DNA from 2 places in the Shewanella sp. GutDb-MelDb genome. Region 2 is predicted to be linked to the other one. Evidence: riboswitches for the same ligand, from Rfam matches in the RefSeq annotation. Region 2 holds a riboswitch; the other holds the start of a gene.
What was found. A riboswitch is a leader RNA that binds a small molecule or an ion and turns the genes downstream of it on or off. The one in region 2 is predicted to bind thiamine pyrophosphate.

Region 1 (8,232 bases), on a different contig from region 2:
GCTGCATTTGGCACAAGCGGGCGTGATATATCTGCCATTGTTTATCCACTGTGATGACATTTTTAGGGGGAGGCAACTGTTTTAAACCATTGAGTAATTGCAGTAACAATTGTTCTGCACCCGGCCAATTCTCTTGGGTATGGGTAACAGGGTGAGCCCCATTCGCACTTATAAGCTCACTCCAGCTACGGTGGTGCTGTTGGGATAAGAACTCACTCAAATAAAATTGCTTATCAGGGCTGATATAGACCATCTTAGGCGCCAGGTTAGCATCGCTTGCAGAGCGCCAAGCATACACTTCACTGTCTCGGTCACAGATTTGAGAGCTAGCCCAGCTGTTAAGCCTAAGCACCCACTCAGACTCTACGGCCTTACTCGGGTGTAATCCGCGAACATAATAGTTTTGATTGCTCAAACCTTGCGTTAAAGGGGCTATAACACTTACCCGAGTCAAACCTGACAGAGTCAAATAGCGAGCTAAGTCTTGCTTAAGCGAGTCACTCAACTTAAGCCGCTCCTGCCAGTACAACCATACTGTCACTTGGCCGTTGCGTTTTCATTTGATTGCGCCACATAAAGTAACCAAACACCACCATAACGACATAGAACACAAAGAGCACTGACGTTAACATCAGTCCCTTGCTTACATACAAGTAGATAGACACAGCATCAATAACAAACCAATAGATCCAGTTTTCCAACACTTTTTTAGCCACTAAAAAAGTTGTCATCACTGCAAAACAGGTCGTTGCGGCGTCCAAATAGGGAAATGAGGCTTGAGTTTGTGTTGCCATAAAGTAGCCAATAATCAACGCCAACAATGTGGTACTCGCAATCAATTTAAGGTGAGTCGACAGTCGCCATGAAACAATTTTAACCCCATCATGGCCATTGCCTCCTTTGGTCCACAACCAATAGCCATAAACCGCCATCGCCATGTAGTATATGTTAAGAACCGATTCCATCAGTAACGACACTTTCCAAAACAACACCGTATAAATTGCTGTACTGGTTAATGCCGCAGGCCAACACCATACACTCCCTTTCATTGCGAGTATCAAATAGGCCAGCGCCAGCAATACAGCAACCGCTTCCCACGCTGTTAGGGCTTGCGCCTCACCAAATGCTGAAGTAAAACTGTCGACTAACGATAGCCAGAAATCTGCCATTGACTTAAGTCTCTCTATTAAAAATATATACGATTAAAAGCCCAAAATAAAAAGCCCAAATAAAAAGCCACAAAGTATCGATAACACCCTGTGGCTAATTGTCATTACGGCTGTGGCTTATATTACTTTAGCTTAGTTATTCACTGTGGCTTAAGTCGAGCTCACCACCAATAAATTTACATACAAATACCGCTTTGCCCCACTTTTCGTGGGCCGCTTCCATCTCTGTTGCCAACATTGCCATCACCTCGGCGTACTCACCGCACACCTGTGTTGCCATAGCGTTAGTCACACGTTGGATATTGTCATAGGTATCGACCCGGCCTATAAACCATCTTATTGGATCTAAATAATTGTCTTGTAGTGGGTAGCAACTAATTTCTGCCGTTAACTTCATTTTTGACCTCAAGCATTTATTGTTGGTAACAATATTAAAGAGTAATAACTATTTATTAATTAGGATTTACATAAACTTAACGTTTAAAGTAACCCCTAGTTGGCGTGGATCACCATAGCGTACATATTGCTTATCTGCCCAGCCTAAATCTGGCTCGTTGCCAAAATAGAAGCCTCGAACGCCGTATTTTTCATCAAATAGGTTACGTCCCCAGAGATATGCAGACCACATGTCAGCTTCGTAACCTATTTTGGCGTTAAAAATTTGGTATGCATCTGATGTAGACTCGTTACTATCCGAGTAATAAAAATCACTCTTACCACTGGCATTCACGTTAGCAAACCAACCAGCATCGTTGCGATAAGTCGCGCCAACACTAAAGGTAAAGTTAGGGGAATGCGCTAGCTCACGGCCAGAAAGATCGACTACGGTGCCATATTTATCTTCGTACTCGTAATCACCATAAGCGGTTTCTAACCAACCTAAACTGGTGTAAAGCTTTAGGTTATCGGTTGCATACCAGTTGCCGTCAAGCTCAGCACCATAGTTATGAGAACTGCCTGCATTTTCGGTAAAGAGAATAAAATTCCCCTCTTCGCCAGGTACTGTCGATTGTTGCGATGCCGCGACTTGTTGATCTTGTCTATCCATAAAGAATACCGACAGATTAGTGCTTGCTTGACCATCAAACCAAACCGACTTCAAACCCACTTCGTAGTTATAAAGAATTTCAGTGTCGTACTCTTTTTTATCGGCGAGTTCACTCGGCAGTGACATATTAAAGCCACCCGCTTTATAGCCTCTCGCCACGCGGATATATGACTCGTGGTTTTCACCGAGTGCTTTGCTTAACGCAATATGCCCGCCCCACATGGTTTCGCTTGGCTTAAATTCGTCGCCATCTGAATCACTGTATTCACTATCTCGACGCTCTGTCCGCAGTCCTACCGACAAAGCATAGCCCGAACCTAGGTCTGAATCTAATTGACCAAATAACGCATAGTTTTGCGCCTCGTATTCCGCACTTAACTGACTATAAGTATCCATAGTCTCATTGTCTTCTTGTAGATCCATTGCGTATACACCGACGAGCCAGTCAGTACTGCCCGCAAATATACGGCCTGATTCAGTTGAAGCTAACCTAAACTCTTGCGTGATGGTCTGCCTGTCGCCTTTCTTATCCCAGTTATACTCATATTCACAAGGGCTACCATCGCAATCTCGACTGTCCCAATAATCAGGGTTAGCCCAGTCACCGTCATAGTTATGGTGAGTTTTTGACTGTGCCAGAGAGGTTAATGAAGTCAGTTCAACATTTTCAGCACCAGTGTAAATAAACTTTAAAACGGTGCCGTTAGTACGTTGCTTATCAACGCCAGGTGCATCCGTTAACGTATCAAAACCGTTATTATCTAATGTCCAAGCATCATATCCATTATCGTAATTTGCATGTAAGTAAGTCAGGTCAATTTCTAGTTCTTCAGTCGCGTACCAACGTAATTTTGCGCGACCAGTGAATTCATCACGGTTATTAGTATCGCTCTCACCAAGATAAAGATTATCTCGATAACCATCTTGCTGATGCTGTTGCAGCGACACACGGTAAAGCAAGTTTCCAGAATCGGTTAATGGACCCGAGCTAAAACCACTAAAGGTCTGTAAATTATCATCGCCTAGCGAGATCTCTGCACCATTTTCAAATACGTCGGTAGGATCATTACTTTTAAGGTAGATAAGACCTGCTAACGCATTAGCGCCATAACGTGTACCTTGAGGACCGCGTAATACTTCAACTTGTTGTAAGTCGTACATGCTTGAAGCCATGCCTAAACCGGACAAATCGATATCATCAACGATAAAGCCAACAGAGGAGTTAGGTGCGCCTTGATACTCTTCTTGCTCACCGACACCACGAATTTGGAAGTATTTGGGTCTTGAGCTACCACCGGACCAGTTGAAATTAGCAATTGAGTTTAAGATATCTTCAAAGTGCTGTGCACCTTCATCCTCAATTTGCTGCTGATCAATAACGGTGACGCTTGATGGCATTTTTTCTAGCGATGTGCCCCGAAAATCAGATGTCACAACCATGACTTCCATCTCATCAACAGGTGTTTCTGAGTCAGTATTGGCAAACGTAGGTGATGAAACTAGCGCAGCCATGACGGCAACCGCTATAGGAGAATAAGTTTTTAGATTTAACATAGGACCTCAAATTAAAATTTTGAGATCCGGCAACATAAAGAAGCGTTCGGGAAATGAATTGTGGCCCATTCCTACGCCGGTATTAGCCGGATCAGGTTCTAAGGGTTCGTTTTTCAACATCTCAGTTAAAATCCACAATATCCAACTTATGGTTTATAGACTTTAACACCCCTTGGCGCGGCCGATTATACATGAATTTCACAAACTGATGACAGTCTTCTTAACGTTTACAATCTTTATGCATAAAAAAACGTCAGCTTTGCTGACGTTTTCATAACAAATATAATTTCTAATCATCTACATATTAATTTGAAAAGGCTTTTCTTACATATAGCTCAAAGCGAGTTGCGTTAACATTAGGCGCAACCGCTGATACTTGTAGCTGCTGCTTGCCATGCAATTTTACTGACTTCCAGCTTACGCCTTCATCATCAATCGTCATGCCACTGGTATCAAACCAAGTGAATTTATACTGCAAGCGCAAGTCAGTAGAGACCTGACTAATAATCGTGCCCGTGCCTTGTAAAAAACCACCTTCAGGGCGCGCCATTACACTTCCTACGGTGACTTCTTTACCAAAGCTGTTGTTATCAACACGCACTTCACCTTTAGAACCCACCATTAAGCCTGCTGTGTGTGGTGCACAAGCCGCGACAATCAACGCTGTAAATAAGCCTAAAATCAATTTTTTCATTTTGTTCCCTAGAATAAAATCATTCAGTGTTAATACAAGGATAGCTAAGTTAATCTATTAAAAAATGGGCTCTTGCCGTCGCAATCAAGTGTTTACGATTAGTCTGCCAACAAGTAATGCTCACGTTAGCGACTCGTCGACCTTGGCGAGTGATCTTACATTCAGCAAAGCTACCTTTATGGTAGCCAGCTCTGAGATAATCAATTGAGAAATCAACTACTTTTGGTACTTTAGTGGTCTGCATAAAGACCATTAGCTGCACAATGGCTGACATTTCCATAAAACCTGCGATAACACCACCATGCAGTGCAGGTAGTACTGGGTTACCGATATTATCATCTTTTGCTGGCAGCTTAAAAACCAGTTCATCGCCAAAACGCTCAACACCCATTCCAATAAACTGGGCGTAAGGCACATGTTCAAGCAAGTGACCAAAATCATTTAGTTCCGTTGCTTTTCGTACGATACTTTTGAAATCTAACTTTGTCGCATCAGATTCTGAATGACTCGGGTTAGTCATGACGCGGCTCTCCCATCAGTGCTTGTCTAAACTCTTCGCCAACCATTTCTGGACTAATTCGCATAAACGAGCCTACCGCATTAGCAATGGGATCATCGATTGAATCTTGGTAAGCAATAGCACGAGTAAAAGCGACGCTAGATGACAATTTATAACACTCTGCAAAACCATAGACTGGCTTAAACGGTTCAGCAGGTTTCATGTAATCAACTCGCAGATCAAGCGTTGGTGAGATCTCCAAAGCACCAAACTGATCAAAAATAGAACACACGACAGCGCAGCCACTGGCCGTATCCATCAATGTTGTTATCACTCCACCGTGGATCACACCAGTGTCTGGGTAACCAACAAGTTGAGGATCATAAGGCAGCTCAATGAGCACATGTTTATCACTGCCCTCTAACACCTTAAGCTTTAATTTTTGGCACTGAGTAAGTTGCCCAACAAATCGACTTGCCATCTCCGTTAACGGAAAAACATCGGCAGCTTTTTTCATCGTTTTTGACTCAACATAGGGCCTAAAGAGTGGCCTCCGACTAAATGCATGTGAATATGGAAAACCTCTTGGCCTGCGTGTTCATTACAGTTCAAGATCACGCGATAACCGTCTTCTGCTATCCCTTCCTCGCGAGCCAGTTTGGCCGCAACAGACATCATTCTTCCCAACGCTTTCTCATCGGAAGCCTTAATATCATTTATTGTCGGGATCAGATGGTTAGGAATAATCAATATATGCGTCGGTGCTTGTGCACTGATATCTCTAAATGCAGTCACTAGCTCATCTTGAAATAGGATATCTGCTGGAATTTCACGTCGAATAATTTTGCTGAATATGGTTTCTTCGGCCATTTTATTGCTCTCATAAGAATAAGTTAAACCTAGTATACTCGAAAAACGGCATCTGGCGATTCGCGTTTTTATGCGTTAAAAAGTCTATTTGCAATGATTTGAGTGCCAATTGAACAGCTGTATACACAATATGATTGACTTTAGGACCATATCCATTTTAAATAAATAAAAAATTACAGGACTCATCATGCTCACCGCTAAAGAAACCGCACTGCTTAATGCTGCCGCCGAGCTGATAAAAGAAAATGGCATGATCGCGCTCAATATGTCCGACGTTCACAAAAGAGCTGGTTACTCACGCGCTGCTCAATATCAGTCATTCAGTGACAAAAACTCACTACTTGCCGCACTTAGCATGCGTGAACTGGTGTTGAATACGTATGCGTTAGAAGAACAGCGTTACTCAGATCTTAGCGGGGATTTTTCAGTTGTTTTAAGACCTGTTGTGTATCGTTACCTCAAATTATCAGATCGACTTATGATTGACTCAGCTTTTAACAATATGCTTAAAGAAGTGAGAAAGTTACCTGATGAAGAGCAATTTATATTTTGGAAAAGAGGCTTTGAATTTTTAAACAGTGAACGTGAGCAAGACAAGTAATATTAGATTTGGTGCTCGTTATATGTACATGGCCAAAACAACACCGCTTTCCGTTGATTTGGCCCATAGATTATCCAAGTTAACTCTGTTCCTTAATCAGGTAAACAACGCCATCTTTTTCATAAACATTTTTAACTTCATTACCTTCCCCAAGCACCACCACTTTATCGCCTTTATTGGTTACCGCATTACCGGCAGCATCTAGCACAATAGCTAAGCCTAATGCTGAAAGCAGTGGCGTATGATAAGCATGGTAATGAAGATGACTTCTAGGAATGACAATCACTTTTGCACGTTTATAGGACTTGTAGGGCTTATTAACTTTCTGGCATTTCACTCCACCCGCCCTATCACAACCGACAGTGGCCGCCTCAGCAAAAAACATTACCGATAAAATAGTAATAACCAACATAATAACTTTAATCATATTCATCTCTTTCGATCTCATAGTTTAACCACGAAAGCGATAATACCAAATGAATACACAACTGTATAGCAATGAGTTTAGTTGTGATGGTAGTGATAAAAAAGGCACTTAAGTTGAGCGCCTAACAATATCAGTAAAGTCAATGAGAGCTTAATCCCATTGAAGAGATTTATTGAATGACTTCATGGGTATTCATTTGTGCCCAAGCGATTGCTTGGCCGCGGCTAGAAACTCCAATTTTTCTAAAAGCACGATATAAATGGGTTTTAATCGTACTTTCACTCACAAATAGTTGATTGGCAATATCAATGTTGGTACTCCCTGAACGCAGGACCTGCAGTACTTCACGTTCTCGGATAGTCAGAGCGTCTGACTCTTCATCAGTACTGACGTTATGAACATCTTGTTGATTAAAATCGTCTGGAATACAAGTTAACCCCTGAACTATTTTGGCCATGCCTAAACCAATAGTGTCTAATGAGGCGCCCGAATAGAATAGACCCGCTGTAATATTGCTTTGAACTAAGAATTTGGCATCTACTTGTTGAGGATAATGCAGGAACACAACCCGAGCCCCACTCCTCTCTTTATCTAACCTTCGTTGAATTTGATAGGCTTTTGGGATATCTACACTAGAGAGATCAATAATGACCAGACTTACTCTGTTTTCAGTAAAATAATCGATAACATTATCTGGAATAACATTATGAATTTTAACTAAAAATTGTTGAGGCCATCGAGTATTGAGCAGATCGACTAATATTTGTGATCGGGTTACAATAACCCAGTGCATAACTTTAAACATTTAACTCTCCATGTTTATATGGTAACCATCCTTGTATCTATTAGTGTAATACAAAATTCAAATAATGAACTAACGAAAGAAATTCAGCATTGAATATTTATAATTTTCATACTATTTTTGCTATCGAAAATCCAGATTGTATACCTCCATAGTCTGTTAATAAAATACGCTCGTCGCTGTTATAAGCCCTCTTCCTTTGAGACGTCAATTCATTCAAAAATATAGCAAGCCAATCTTGAGTACAACTCAAGATATAACCCATCTTAAAACAGGGCAAGTAGTACGGCCAACAACCCAAAAAATACAGTCAAACATTGCCAAAAAAGCAATGGTTGACGATCAATCAACGGCGATTTCACGGCTGATTGCTGCCAATGTGTTACCGGCTGAGTCATCTCAAACAACCATTCACGGCTGTCAGCTTGACGCTGCTCTGGCGCAACACTAAGCCCCTTTTTAAGGGCTTTATCCATCCAGATTGGCACCAGCGGATTAATGTCATAACTGGGGGTATACTTAAGCCGTAAAAAATCCTGTTTTGTTTTACAGTGCGACTGCTTTCCAT
Region 2 (8,232 bases):
GGCGTCACATAGCACAACATTGCACAGCCATACCAGGCAATCATCGCCGCGCCTATACCTGAGGTAAAGTGATCATAACCAGGAGCAATGTCGGTCGTTTGCGGGCCTAAAGTATAAAAAGGCGCCTCATCACAAATATCTAATTGCTTATCCATATTCTCTTTAATGAGGTTCATTGGAATATGGCCAGGCCCTTCAATGATGGTCTGAACATCGTATTGCCAGGCAATTTTAACCAGCTCGCCTAAGGTCTCGAGCTCTGCAAATTGAGCTTCATCATTGGCATCAGCAATCGAGCCCGGACGCATACCATCCCCTAATGACAGTGAGACATCATAAGCTGCACAGATCTCACAAATATCTCTGAAATGTTCATAGAGGAAGTTTTCTTTATGGTGCGACAAACACCATTTAGCCAGAATAGACCCCCCGCGCGATACGATGCCCGTGAGGCGTTTTGCGGTCATGGGTACGTAACACAGCAATACACCCGCATGGATAGTAAAGTAGTCAACGCCTTGCTCAGCTTGCTCTATCAAGGTGTCGCGGAATGTTTCCCAGTTAAGATCTTCAGCAACACCATTCACTTTTTCGAGTGCTTGATAGATAGGCACGGTTCCAATGGGGACAGGAGAGTTGCGGATAATCCACTCTCGGGTTTCGTGGATATAACGACCGGTAGACAAGTCCATTACCGTATCAGCCCCCCAGCGGGTAGACCACACCAGCTTTTCAACCTCTTCTTCGATAGAAGAAGTCACTGCTGAATTACCAATATTGGCGTTCACTTTCACTAAAAAGTTACGTCCAATAATCATCGGTTCAGCTTCAGGATGATTGATATTTAACGGGATAATGGCTCGGCCACGAGCAATTTCACTGCGAACAAACTCAGCAGTGATTGGCTCATCGATAACGGCGCCAAAGCTTTCGCCCTTATTTTTTTGAGTTAACATAGGGTCGGTCACCTCTGCCATTGCCATATTTTCGCGAATAGCGATATATTCCATTTCAGGGGTGATAATCCCTTGGCGGGCATAGTGCATTTGCGTTACGCGCTGACCAGACTTTGCACGGCGAGGAGGCACTAACGACTCAAAACGTAAATGGTCTAAACCATCATCGGCCAAGCGTTGCTGGGTAAAACCAGAGCTGACAGCGGGTAACTGTTCGGTATCATTTCGTTCAACGATCCAGTTATGACGTAATTTATCTAAGCCTTTGTGCACATCAATATTGGCATCAGGATCTGAGTAAGCCCCAGCACAGTCGTATACTTTCAGCGGTGGGTTAGCTTCAAATACAGGATTTTTCTCATCACCACTGAGCAAAGTGTCAGCTTGATGAATTTGGCGCATACCGACGTTAAGATCAACGCGGCTACCTTGAAGATAGATCTTCTCGGAATTTGGGTGTTGTAACGGTTTTAGGTTATCGATGAACTGTTGAGCTTGAGCTCGGGTTTCGCGGCGTTTAGACATTAGCAAACTCACTATTATAAAAATGAAGTTGCTTGTCAGGAGAAATGAGTAATTGAAAGTTGAAAATGAAACCGCGTCATAACGCTAATTCCAGATGCACTTAACCACCGAAATGTGACTGCTAGCAGCATTAATACAGCCGATACTATGCAGTTATTTCGCTTGTTACCTACGCAGGTTCTAGCCTGATCAGGTTCAACGGATCCCGAATAAACGGTCTCAGCCATATGGCACTCCGACAAGATGAGCCGGCAGTATAAGCCTAACAGTGACTAAGAAACAAGTACAAATCATTCACAAACCCCTGTTATGGTAAATATTTTTATTGACCCATAGCTTGTTGATAATAATACGAATAATTTAATACTGCATATTAAACCACTATTTATCATGAAAAATTATCACCTCAAAAACGACTATTTTCGACTAATCATTCTCTTTTCTAATCGTGCTGAGATAGCGTCATTAATCGCTTTTTTAACTTTATCGCCACCGCAGTTAAAGGGGTAACCGATATTTTCTGCGTAAGGGTTAATTTGGGTCGGCACCTGCACTATTCGAAAGCAGGTATCACCGTGACGTACGATACGGTTAGGATCGAGTCGATGATCTGTCGTGGGTATTTTGCTGTACTCATCTACCTCAGGAAAAACTAACTCTACCATGTCACCATCCATCTTACTCAAAGAGTGCGGCCCGCTATATTTATTGGCTTTATCGACAATCAGTGCATCTAGTGCGGCATCATTTTTTCGTTGAAGATAGGATTGAGCAATAGCCATTGCACTACGGCGAGGAACGTACGTCGGCAGGCTCTTATTAATTCTTATGTCCGTTTTTTCCGATAAATCCGTTGTCGGCAGTATGGCTTCAATGGTGTTGTCAGCCTCCATCGCGGGTTCATGTACTGGCGATGTCTCGACAAGTTCGTCAGCCTCGCTGGGGTTGTCGCTATCTGTTGGCGAATGACGTGGCGATCTCACCTTACTTGTTGAGCTGTCGATGCTATCCATCACCTCATCTTTTACCGGTTTAGCTTCGACATACAGGTATGATTGGATTTTGATTGGGGCAACAGTTGTAACCTTTAGCGTTTGTCTCACCCAAAGCTGATTAATAATACCAATCAATACAATGTGCAGTAAAATAACCCATATGAATGATTGAAACAGCTGAAATGAACGCAAGCAAGAAGAGCGTTTCACGCCGCCTTTATCACGATTATCTGCCTCAACAACGACCTCAGCGATAGAGGTTAATTCCGCAGCGGTGTTGATACCAAACATAGGTTTAACTAGAGGATGGCTGACCGGGAGCTCAAACTGTTTATCAGCCCTAATGACCGCCAAAGTTGCACTGGCTTCCTCAGTGCTTACCGATAAACTGAGCAGAGGTTGTCCTTTGCCATTCTCTGCTGCAAGCGCAGTAAAAACAGGTGCTGAGGATCTGCTAACTGGTTTCATCCGATGAATAACTCTATAGTCCATAAGGTTCAATTAACGCCATGAGAAGACAAGGTTAACCTTAATAATGGCGTTATTTATAACGATTGACTCATGCTGATTTATTTAACATGAAGCTTGTTTGTGGCTGGTTAATTAAGCTAATTTATCAATGAATAATAATCACTTAAAACATTAGATACCGCTTTATTACAAAAGTTCAACATCGAGTGTTATTGTCTTTTTTTATCATTGATCATCACTAATGTAATGGTGATTGCATTGGACCTATTTTAAGCTAACACGTGTACGCTAAACTATGACTATTATCATTAAAGCTGATACACTGCAGCTAATCGTGGTCAAACCAGAAGTCATTTACGCCTTATGTCTACTCAAGAATCAACCTTGTCGCCAAAGCAAACCCTAGTATCAAGTGCTAGTTATAGCGTTAAAGAAGAACTAGCAAACAGCCTAAGTCATGGGTTAGGCGTTGTGGCAGGTGTTATTGGCTTGATTATGTGTATTTTAAAAGGCTATGAGCAATTAACTTTTGTGCAAATGGCAGGTGTAGTGATTTACTGCGGCAGCATTATTTTGCTCTTTCTTTGCTCGACTCTATATCATAGCGCAACAGATAAAGCTTTGAAGCATAAATTAAAAATTGCCGACCATTGTGCCATCTACCTGTTGATAGCGGGTACCTATACCCCTTTAATGCTGATTAGTTTAGAAAATGAAAATGGCAACGGAAATGCCAACTTGGTGCTCATTGCCATTTGGTCATTGGCAATCGGAGGCATTCTTTTCAAGACACTCTTTATCACTCGCTTTAAAGTCTTCAGTCTAGCCTTGTACCTTGCCATGGGTTGGCTCTGTGTCACCGTGATGAAAGAGTTAATTGCAGGAATGTCGCCATTAGGCTTTAACCTTCTCATTATTGGCGGGTTATTTTACAGTTTAGGGATTGTTTTTTATGTTGCTAAACGCATTCCCTACAACCACGCGATATGGCACTTGTTTGTATTAGGTGGCGCCATTAGCCACTTCCTCTGCGTTTACTTAACGGTCATTTAATCGTGTATAAATGGTCTTCATTGTGTAATGACAATATAACACTAAATGACTGAGCTCTTATTTTAGACAAGGATTTGTTAGCGTATTGGTTTGATGTAGCGTAGAGGGTATTAGTCTATATATCGCGATATAGCTTTCTTCGAACAAAGACGACTCGTTAGCTTAGAGCCCCTATAACATTAACACTGTAGATGTCAGTCTCATCGATAAGGAAAAATAGACCACTTTCCTCCGGCAGCGAAACTATTTTTCTTTTACTGCACTTTTCACCATACTTTTTATATGTTGCATAAATGTCTTAAAATGGGCATAAAATCTAAAAAAACGCATGTTTGCAATGTTCAATCATAACGGGACCTAATAAGCGTAGCGCAACAGCAACCTTAGTTACAAGAGAGTCTTCCAACCCACTGCCTTTCTTTAAGTTTCTACAGCCTTGAACAAATCTTCTCTATCTTGTAACTCAAACTGTCGTGTTTTCCCCATTTCCTCTAGCGATACTCCCTCTTCAATGGTGATGCGGTAGCAATTATCACTTCGAATTTTAGTGGTCATCGTTATTGCCTCTAGTGTTAGGTGCTTATCGATATATTACTGTTTACAATATTTAAAATCGCAATACTGAGTACCATAATTGTTTCTTTAACGGTTTCTTTTAGTTAGTCATCATCCGGATTCATTGCTTCTTTTATTTCATCACTGCCGAACCCTTTCCGGGATAAATAGGCGTACGCTTTCGACTTTCCTTTATAATCCGATAAGTCATAGCGCTTTTTCGCCAACTCTTTTTTACAACTTTGATAAAAGTCGACATCTTCTGATAGCGTTAATTTGTACACAGTATCTTCAAAGTCACTCACATCAATCAGTCGCTGCTTTAATTCTTGCAAGATCAAGGTTTCGCCTTTACCTTTGTTAAATAGCTTGATTATTTCCGTTGTTAAGTCAACTTTGTCTGCTTTCACCGCTAATTTACTGCGCAGTGTTTCACGCTCTGGATGTTGTGATAATGCGTGATCTATTTCTACGCGAGAGAAACCTTTAGTGGTCATCTGCGTATAGACCTTTTCTTTGTTGGTGCCATAAAAGTTATCAAACTTGCTTAACAGCCTAGATGTGGCCATCTCAAACGCATCGACTTTTTGCTCGTCCATTACTTGCTCTATCGCAGTATCAATGTCGGTGACGGGAACGCCGCGCAGTTGTAACTTACGTCTTATTGCGCCTTTACCGAGTTCATTACTAAAGGCTACCTCGCAATAGCGCACCGCAAAGTCAAAGTCATTTTTTAAATATTCGTTCTCTATTAGTTTGGCGAGGACAATATCAATCCATTCTTGGTTTTCGGTTTTCCGTTCAAGCTTGGTCCGAATTTCATTAATGGTAAAATCTTGCTGACCAAGGTGCCAATAGGCGCTATTGAAAACGTTATCGATAGTTTTGGCTTGACGTAATGGTTGGCGCTGCATAACAAATTGATCTTAAATTAAAAAATAACCAAAAGCAGTGTAGCAGATCCCCGCGTTGTTGAGTACGCACTAGGTGTATCTTCGTACTCGAATACGATTTGACAAAAACCATATATGCCCCGGTTAACTCTGCTTGTATTAGGGAATGTGTGAGAAAAGTAGATGCAGATAAACAGCATATAAACGCGTCTTTACCCCCAACACTTCTTGGGCATTTTGATAGGCACTTACCCTAACCCACATCTTTACATCAGTGGGTTAGTGCTTAGGCTTTAATTCATGAAATTCTGATTAGGGAATGTAAGAAGCTTACGGTGTCGCAACGCCTTAATAACAAATAAGATTGGTTGTAAAAAGTGCAAAGAGTCAAGATGGATGTTAAATTTTACATTTATTATCAAATCGTTACACTGCCTATACGTATAAAACCCCTTTCAACGTAGTTATCGCTGAACCAATCAGTTTCACTCGATTATTTGGCAATAATTCAACATTGACGAAACCACCACGGGCAGAAGCTTGATAGCCTTTAAGCTTGTTTTTCTTAAGCTTTGCTTCCCAATATACAGCTAAAGCACAATGTGCTGAACCCGTAACTGGGTCTTCATTAACACCAACCCAAGGAGCAAAATACCGAGAAATAAAATCAAATTCACTGGATACTGATTTTGCAGTAATGACAACACTACGGCCCTTTAATTTCTTTAAGCCATCAAAGTTTGGGTTTAACCCCAACAGCGTTTCCTCGCTGTCAATTTCGATAAAAAATTTTGAATCGAAGTGACCCAAAAAAATCACGTGTTCTGGATTGATCCCAAGAAGATCTAAGAGCTCTACATGGCTAGAAATACCCGAATTGATAGTGGTTGATGGAAAATCCATTTCAATCGTTTTATCTTGTACTGTGACCAGTAAAGCACCTGACAATGTGTCAAAAACTAATGTATCGCCAATCGCAACCAAGCCATTTTCCTTTAAAACATGTGCGACGGCCAATGTTCCATGACCACACAAGCTTACTTCTATTTTGGGTGTAAACCACCTTAATTTCATGTTACTTAATGATAAAAATGCAGTTTCAGAAACTGCCATTTCTTCTGCGATAGAAAACATGAGATTTTCATCAAGATCATTTTCTGATATACAAACTCCAGCTGGATTCCCTTTAAATGGCTTAGTCGTAAATGAATCAACTTGATATATATCTAATTCCAAGATTTCCTCCTTGCGTTGAACAACTTGGTTGCATAACGACTTATTATGCGTCCGTTTGAAAAACCTATTAAGCCTAATTCCACTTATTTAGGCTTTTCTTCGTGCACAAGCATGTTCATAAATTTTGTAAATCGCCTAAGTCTGGTTTCGGGTTTCTTCGCACTTTTCAATCCATACGCGATAGCATAACGACTCGATTTATTGAGAGTATCAAAAAACGCCTTAACATTCGGCTTGCTCTCCAGTGCCGCTAGGAAGTCTGCGGGTACTTCCATTTCACTTAGCACATAGGCATTTTCCCAGCGACCGTCCGCTTTTGCAGCACGAATATGCACGAGCCCTGATTCCATCATCCGGCTCTCATTTATCAAACTCTCCGCATGCTCTGTATTTCTTTTAGACCAGTTACTGCGCGTTTTTCTGGGAGTAATGCGCTGAAGGTAGGCTTGGTCATCGATTGACTTCTTAATACCGTCGATCCAACCCCAACATAGAACCTCAATCACGAGCTCATCCCAAGTCACGCTCTGAATCCTAGTATTTTTCTTGTATATCTTCACCCATAGTTCACTTTCAGAGGCGTGATTCACTTTGAGCCACTGACTGAGATCTTTCGGCGATACAAAGGTCATGATTCTCGCTGGATTGGCTTCAGGCATAAAACTTGATTCTCTTCGGGATAACGTCGCATTAAGCGCACTAACATTGTTAGTTATAATATGGCCAATAAACATAACAAACTGTTTTGTTCAACAGCTTATTCAATAGCAGTTCGATAACGTTCTTGACTGTACGCTTATGTCAACCCAAGGTAGCATTGCTAAGCTATTGTCGTAAATGGGTTTATTTACGTAATTATTACCAATAATAGAGAGTATTTTTCAGGGAGAAATAGAGCCTGCTTGTTTACGAGGTCTACGTATCACTTTTATCATTTCGCAGTAGTTTGATATAAATAGCTTTTATCAATTGTTACAGAGTCATCGGTAGCTAACGGCCGCATCTTAGTTTAGGGATGAAAACCCCAAACGAGGTGCATGAAAAAGCCAGCTGGGAGTACCAACTGGCTTAATAAAAACCGTCAACCTATTTTAGGACTGGCACATAACGGGTTATTCGCAATGTTAATTGTAAATACTCGCTAATCTGTTCATATTCAAATTAGTCGTATTCAGACTAATCGTATTCAGAAGAGTAAGTCTCTGAATAAGTGTGTGAGTAAAGCTCAAATAAGTTTCCAAATGGATCTTCAAGGTAAACCATTTGGTAAGGTTTGCTATCATCTTCAGGATGATAACGCATGATATCCATTCTCACTTTGCCACCGAACTTTTTGGTTCTTTCAATAACACCTTCAAAATCATCCGTTTCAAGACAAAAGTGAAAGATACCAATCCGAGAGAAATCAACTACGTGTCGCTCTTGGCGCTCTTTCATTTCAAATAGCTCAAAACCAATGCCATCGGTTGTCACTAGGTGTGCAATATTAAAGCCTTTAAAGCCTTCCCCAAAAACAGCAATACACATTTTACCGATTGCAGTTTCGCG

Region 1: it holds a riboswitch for thiamine pyrophosphate, as region 2 does, so the genes downstream of both, CXF82_RS12190 (TonB-dependent receptor) here and thiC (phosphomethylpyrimidine synthase ThiC) in region 2, are expected to answer to the same signal.

The regions. Positions count from the first base shown of each region.
Region 1 is NZ_PJBM01000226.1:38,335-46,566, forward strand. It holds gene CXF82_RS12175 (phosphotransferase) at 1-505, opposite strand, end outside; gene pnuC (nicotinamide riboside transporter PnuC) at 507-1,169, opposite strand; gene CXF82_RS12185 (hypothetical protein) at 1,306-1,566, opposite strand; gene CXF82_RS12190 (TonB-dependent receptor) at 1,633-3,771, opposite strand; TPP riboswitch at 3,823-3,954, opposite strand; gene CXF82_RS12195 (YcfL family putative periplasmic lipoprotein) at 4,076-4,465, opposite strand; gene CXF82_RS12200 (PaaI family thioesterase) at 4,515-4,985, opposite strand; gene CXF82_RS12205 (PaaI family thioesterase) at 4,978-5,481, opposite strand; gene hinT (purine nucleoside phosphoramidase) at 5,478-5,834, opposite strand; gene CXF82_RS12215 (helix-turn-helix domain-containing protein) at 6,022-6,435, shown strand; gene CXF82_RS12220 (hypothetical protein) at 6,515-6,862, opposite strand; gene CXF82_RS12225 (helix-turn-helix transcriptional regulator) at 7,032-7,667, opposite strand; gene CXF82_RS12230 (bifunctional protein-serine/threonine kinase/phosphatase) at 7,931-8,232, opposite strand, start outside.
Region 2 is NZ_PJBM01000140.1:6,085-14,316, reverse strand. It holds gene thiC (phosphomethylpyrimidine synthase ThiC) at 1-1,481, opposite strand, end outside; TPP riboswitch at 1,631-1,729, opposite strand; gene CXF82_RS05775 (hypothetical protein) at 1,898-2,944, opposite strand; gene CXF82_RS05770 (PAQR family membrane homeostasis protein TrhA) at 3,311-4,000, shown strand; gene CXF82_RS22460 (DUF3861 domain-containing protein) at 4,421-4,555, opposite strand; gene CXF82_RS05760 (RecX family transcriptional regulator) at 4,660-5,469, opposite strand; gene CXF82_RS05755 (PhzF family phenazine biosynthesis protein) at 5,884-6,684, opposite strand; gene CXF82_RS05750 (YdeI/OmpD-associated family protein) at 6,768-7,343, opposite strand; gene CXF82_RS05745 (VOC family protein) at 7,861-8,232, opposite strand, start outside.